DNA from 2 places in the Priestia sp. Y58 genome. Region 2 is predicted to be linked to the other one. Evidence: riboswitches for the same ligand, from Rfam matches in the RefSeq annotation. Region 2 holds a riboswitch; the other holds the start of a gene.
The links. A riboswitch is a leader RNA that binds a small molecule or an ion and turns the genes downstream of it on or off. The one in region 2 is predicted to bind FMN.

Region 1: another riboswitch for FMN. It lies ahead of ribE (riboflavin synthase); the one in region 2 lies ahead of MMB68_RS03075 (ECF transporter S component).

Annotation. Positions count from the first base shown of each region.
Region 1 covers NZ_JAKWFL010000004.1:288,582-292,004, forward strand. Annotated here, with positions in the region: gene MMB68_RS14740 (YkvI family membrane protein) at 283-1,317, shown strand; FMN riboswitch at 1,425-1,575, shown strand; gene ribE (riboflavin synthase) at 1,854-2,513, shown strand; gene MMB68_RS14750 (bifunctional 3,4-dihydroxy-2-butanone-4-phosphate synthase/GTP cyclohydrolase II) at 2,530-3,423, shown strand, end outside.
Region 2 covers NZ_JAKWFL010000001.1:584,922-588,344, reverse strand. Annotated here, with positions in the region: gene serA (phosphoglycerate dehydrogenase) at 1-1,549, opposite strand, end outside; FMN riboswitch at 1,849-1,991, shown strand; gene MMB68_RS03075 (ECF transporter S component) at 2,146-2,721, shown strand; gene MMB68_RS03070 (ferredoxin) at 2,800-3,048, opposite strand; gene MMB68_RS03065 (YpbB family protein) at 3,306-3,423, shown strand, end outside.

The DNA of each region.
Region 1 (3,423 bases), on a different contig from region 2:
CTGATTTTTAGAAATTATACAACAGTAAATTATGAATTTCCAGCAAATATTGAGGAAAATTTAAAAGGTAAAGGGAAAATATCCGTATATTTTGTTTGAAAATGACTGTTATGTTAGGGGTTAAGGAGTTTTTTTTAAGAAATACAAAAAGAAAATGAAAAATAAAAAATAAACGAAAAGGCACAAGCGCTGGGATATGTGTCGATTTATACGTAAAAAGGCTCGTCTTTTTTTAACCGTTTCTACATATAGTGAACTATGAAGGGTAGAAGGGTGATGGGCATGAAAAGGTGGAAACTCACGCTGCAGGTTGCTGCTACGTATGTAGGAACCGTTGTAGGAGCCGGTTTTGCAACAGGGAAGGAAATCGTTCAATTTTTTACACAGTACGGAGAACTTGGAATGGTCGGAATTTTGGTCAGCGGCTTGTTTTTTATTTGGCTAGGTTCAAAAATGATGCTGCTTTCGCACGCAATTGGGGCTTCTTCTTATCAGCAGCTTAATACATATTTATTTGGTGATGTGCTTGGAAAAGTGGTAAACGGTGTAATGATTGTCATTTTATTTGGAGTAACTTCAGTCATGCTAGCGAGTACGGGGGCAATAGGAAAAGAACAGTTTGGGCTGTGGCCTCCTGTTGGGATGATTTTTACAATTGTTTTAACTTATATATTTATCGCAAGAGGAATTAACGGTATTTTAATGGTTAATTCTCTTGTTGTGCCGATGATGCTTTCATTTGCTTTTATCATCTTTGTGCCAAATATCAGCTATTTCTCACTGATTCAAACGAAGCCGGATTTAACGCTCGTCACGCAGTGGAAGTGGGCGGTTAGTCCCTTTTTATATATTTCCCTAAATCTAGCTTTGGCTCAGGCCGTTTTAGTTCCATTAGGAAGCTCCGTGAAAGATAGGAGCGTGATTAAAAAAGGGGCCGTAATAGGAGGATGTGTACTTACGTTTATGCTTGTTTCTACTCATCTTGCCCTTTCCAATTTGCCTTATTCATTTCAACTTGATATTCCTATGAGTGCCGTTGTTAAAAATATCTCAGCGTGGGTGAATGTTTTATTTACGGTAGTTGTGTTAGGCGAGATTTTTACTACATTGATTGGAAATGTATTTGGAATCGCTAAGCAGCTTCAGTCATTTCTTCCCCTGAATGATAAGCAAGCTTTTGCGTTTATTATCTTGGCATGCTTTATTATTGGGCAATTTGGATATGCACAGCTTCTTGAGTTTTTGTATCCGATATTTGGCTATATTGGACTAGCTTTTGTATGGATGCTATGTATTAAAAAAGAAAAAATAAGCTAAAAGCTAGATTTTAAAGAATAGATGTGAAAAAACGAAGTTAAATGATGTGACAAGTCGATTTTACTTTGCTATAATGTAAAACAAATAAGACTCTAGTAGTCGAATATATTATCCTTCGGGGTCGGGTGCAAGTCCCAACCGGCGGTGATAAAGCATATGCTTTTAAGCCCGTGACCCGTTTTCATACGATGTATGTTAGCGGTGGATCTAGTTAAAATCTAGAGCCGACAGTAAAAGTCTGGATGGGAGAAGGATCAGGAAGCACAGTTGTTTTTTTGTGTTGTATTAATAAGGGACAGGTTTGCCTTTTTTAAAGCTACCCTTGTTTTTGTACACAAAATATAACTGTTTATTTCGTATACAATTAGCGGAATTTTGCATAGATAAAACTGATTCAGCTCAGCCGACCCCTTGGACGTTTGTTCAAGGGGCTTTTTTATTTTCAGTGGTTGGGGGAAAGATAAATATGAAAAAAAAGCAGCTGCTGTTTCAAAACGGCATAAGAAGTTGGAATAGCGCCAAAGCAGGTGAAGAAAATGTTCACAGGTATTATTGAAGAAATTGGAAAAATAAAACGTATTCAAAAGGCTACAGAAGCAATTGTTCTTACGATTGATGCTAAGACCGTGTTAGAAGACGTGAACTTAGGGGACAGTATTTCAGTTAACGGCGTTTGTTTAACCGTAACGGCATACTCTCAAAATGAATTTACGGTCGACGTCATGCCGGAGACGATTAAAGCAAGTACCCTTCAGCTTCTAACCGTTGGATCACGTGTTAACTTAGAACGGGCGATGGCTGCAAATGGCCGGTTTGGAGGGCATTTCGTTAGCGGACACGTTGATGGAATTGGAACCATTGTAAGCAAAACACGTAAAGGAAATGCCTTTTATTATGAAATTCAAGTCGATCCTGAACTTCGTGAATTTATGATGTTAAAAGGATCTGTTTCCGTAGACGGAACAAGTCTTACTATTTTTGATGTCAGCAACCAATCATTTACTATTTCTCTTATTCCTCATACGGTGCTTCACACAGTCGTTGGAGACAAACAGCGAGGAGACAAGGTGAATATTGAATGCGATATGTTAGCTAAATATATGCATCAGATGATGACAAATAAGTCAACTCCTGGCGCCTCGAATCGTTCAGGTAACATGAAGGATTTATTGCAGCAGCATGGTTTTACAAATTAACAGTGAGGTGAAAGAGATGTTTCATAAAGTAGAAGAAGCCATTGAAGAGTTAAAAAAGGGAAAAGTGGTTATTGTATGCGATGATGAAGATCGAGAAAACGAAGGAGATTTTATTGCATTAGCCGAAAAAACGACGCCTGAGGTTATTAACTTTATGGCTACTCATGGAAGAGGATTAATTTGTACACCTGTTAATGAAGAAATTGCGCATAAATTGAATCTTCACCCGATGGTAGCGAACAATACGGATGTCCATGGAACAGCATTTACAGTAAGTATTGATCATATTTCAAGTACAACAGGTATCAGTGCATACGAACGCTCTGCTACCGTTATGGCTCTTGTAAATGAAGCGACGGTAGCAAGTGATTTTCAACGCCCAGGACATATTTTCCCGTTGATTGCAAAAGACGGGGGCGTTCTGCAGCGTGCAGGTCATACAGAGGCTGCAGTTGATTTAGCCGTATTAGCAGGAGGGAAGCCTGCGGGTGTTATTTGTGAAATTATGAATGAAGATGGAACAATGGCACGCGTACCGGATTTAACAAAAATTGCAGAGCAATTTGATTTAAAAATGATTACGATAAAAGATTTGATTGCCTACCGCCGCAAACATGACCAGCTTATTAGCCGTGAAGTAGAAGTGAGCTTACCTACGGCATTTGGTGAGTTTAAAGCTGTAGGGTATACAAATAAACTTGATAATAAAGAACATGTGGCTCTTATCAAAGGTGATATTGATCATAATAGCCCCGTTCTCGTTCGCGTTCACTCCGAGTGTTTGACTGGAGATGTGTTTGGCTCTGAGCGCTGCGACTGCGGTCCTCAGCTTCACGCGGCTCTTACGCAAATTGAAGAAGAAGGACGCGGCATTCTGCTGTATATGCGTCAAGAGGGCAGGGGCATTGGC
Region 2 (3,423 bases):
CAATTTCGCTTGTTTGTTTTAACGAGGAGATGACAGAATCATCTAAAAGTTTATCAAACGTAAGCATCATAATGGCTTCTCCGCCTTTTTGCTTACGGCCCACTTGCATGGTAGCAATGTTAATACGTAAATCTCCAAGTACTTTCCCTACATTTCCAATAACTCCGGGCTGATCGCTGTGACGGATATAAAGAAGATGTCCTTCCGGATAAAAATCAATATCAAACGAATCAATATTAACAATTCGAGGTCCATAGCCTGCTATATAGGTGCCCGTAATGGTAAATGTACGCTGTTCGCCTGTTACTGTAACGTCAATCATATTGGAATATCCTTGCGTATCTTCCGATGTTTTTTCACCAAATGTAATTCCTCGTTCTTTGGCAATCATAGAAGCATTGACTTCGTTAACAGGTGAGTCGATACGATGAGTTAAAAAGCCTGATAATAAGCTCCGTGTAATATAAGTGGTTTCCAAATCCGTCACTGTACCTCCGTAGGAGATAGAGATATGCTGAACAGGTTCTCGCATGCATTGAGATAAAATAGCTCCCATTTGTTTAGTAAGGCTAGTAAACGGCTGAATTTTTTCAAAAACTTCTTTAGAAAGCGTCGGTAAATTAATGGATGAGCTTACAGGATTACCTTCTAGAAAACGCAAAACGTCATGTGCCACGTCTTCAGCAACGTTAAGCTGAGCTTCTTTTGTAGAAGCTCCTAAATGGGGAGTTGTGATAACTTGATCAAAATGTAACAAAGGGTTATCAATCGGCGGCTCAACTTCAAATACGTCAATAGCTGCACCTTGAACATGGCCAATTTCTAAATAATGAACTAAGGCTTTTTCGTCAATGATCCCGCCGCGTGCGCAGTTTAATAAAAACACGCCCTTCTTTGTTTTGGCTAACGTGTCATGATTGAGCAATCCCTTTGTTTCTTTCGTAAGCGGAGTGTGCACGGTAATAACATCCGCTGCTGCTAGTAATTCATCCAGGGATAATAGTTCTACGCCTAGCTTTTCAGCTCGGGAAGATGTTAAAAAAGGATCGTAAATGTGAACGCTCATATTGAAGGCTTTTGCGCGTTTGGCAAGCTCTGAGCCAATTCGTCCAAATCCGATAATGCCCAGGTGTTTGCGATTAAGCTCTGTTCCAACGAATGCTGAGCGGTTCCATTCGCGCGCTTTAACTGAAGCATTTCCTTGGGGGATATGCCGAAACAAGCTAGCCATCATAGCAAATGTATGTTCGGCCGTTGAAATGGTATTTCCGTTCGGCGCGTTAATAACGACAATCCCTCGTTTGGTTGAGGCTTCAATATCAATATTATCGACACCTACTCCAGCGCGGGCAACAATTTTTAAATTCGGCATTTTTGCCAGCAAATCCTCTGTAACCGTCGTAGCACTCCGTACTAAAAGCGCATCGTACGTATGCAAATCATTCTCAACTTCTTCAACTTTTTTTCGCGTAAGATTCACATGAGGAGCTTCAAGTAGTGGAGCAAGACCTTCATTGCTAATTGAATCAGCTACTAATACATTATACATGACGTGAACATCTCCCTTGGGTTTTACTATCATCAAATATTTGATAATTTACCATGTTAAAAAAATTCTGTCAATTATATTTTTTAAACTTTACGATTAGTTATCAAATACACAATTATAAATGTAAAATTGAAACTATAAATATGTCATAATGCTGTTGGTTATGCACTTATTTCCTTATTTTACATATAAAAACAAGAAGGAAGTTTATAAAATACATCAATTTAATAGGGATTAAAAAACTTCTTTATTTACTTTTAATTCGAGATAACATATAATAAATTCATAATTAAATATTGGTCTATCTTCGGGGCAGGGTGAAATTCCCGACCGGCGGTAAAAAACAAATTGTTTTGAGCCCGCGAGCTTATATGTAATACATACGAGCAGATTTGGTGAAATTCCAAAGCCGACAGTACAGTCTGGATGGGAGAAGGTGGAGGTTCAGCGTTCAAAACCTAATGTGATGAACGTTTATTAAATATGCCTGCCATGTCTCCTCTCAACGAATCATTTGTTGGGAGGTTTTTGCGTGGGGATATAAAGTTGAACCTTTCTTCTTTGAAGAGTGGATCACAAAGAAGGAGAGAGGCAAGATGCAACAAAGTAAGAAAACTCAAAAGCTGGTTGTACTAGGAATGTTAAGTAGTATTGCTTATATTTTAATGATGATTAATTTTCCGATTCCTGGATTACCTCCGTTTTTAACAATTGATTTTAGCGAAATTCCTGCACTCGTAGCAGCACTTGTATTTGGACCGATGGCTGCTGTTATAGTAGAAGGAATAAAAAATTTATTGAATTATTTAATTCAAGGAAGTGCTACAGGGGTTCCAGTTGGTCAAGTGGCGAACTTTGTGGCTGGTTTACTGTTCGTTCTTCCTGTATCATACATGTTCAACCGATTTAAAACAGCTAAAGGCGTAACGATAGGTTTGGTTACGGGTACGGTGGTAATGACGGTACTCATGGCTGTCTTAAATTATTATGTCTTCTTACCAGCGTATACAATCTTCTTACAATCGCCAGAAATGTCTAGTGAACAAGCACGTCAATATATCGTTGCAGGTATTTTGCCGTTTAACTTAATAAAAGGAGCAGCAACAGGAGTTATCTTTGTCTTATTGTTTTCAAAAATGAAGCAGTGGATCACGCGTCGCATTGCTGTTTAATTCAATCGCTCTCCCGGGGAGAGCGATTTTTATATATAAAAAAACCTGCAGCATGTACACTACAGGTTTGCTCAATACTTATTCGAATTTATTAGCATCGCCTTCGAATTTTTCATCCGCTACGCGAATTGAATCCGTAGGGCAGCCTTCCATTGCATCCATCATATCATCTTCTAGATCTTCTGGAATTTCTACTACACCTTGGTTATCATCTAATGTTACGAATGCAATACCTTCATCATCATAATCGTAAATGTCTGGTGCTGCTGCTCCGCAAGCGCCGCATGCGATGCAAGTATCTTTATCAACAATTGTATATTTTGGCATAACAAGACCTCCTGTAAAGTGTTCGAAAATTTCTCATTATATAATCTCTTCGCGAATCAAGAGTGAAATTTCTCCTTATTCATTGTAAAATGATTTATAAAACTTTTCAATAGAAAAGTCACTGAGAATGCTTATCAAATCAAGGTTTCTTCACTTACCCAAACGTTTTGATACATAAAGGAAAGAGCTAAAAAGCCTTTATCTCACATGCTATTGGTCACTTTTGGTACAATGAATGAGAAAGGAAGTTGACACCTTTGAATTATATTCAAGTTAGCATTTTATTTTGTATAAAACAGTTAAAAGGTGAGCGAACCGCCTATGGTATTTATCATTTATTAACAGGTAAAAAGTCAGCTCAAACGATTCAAGACG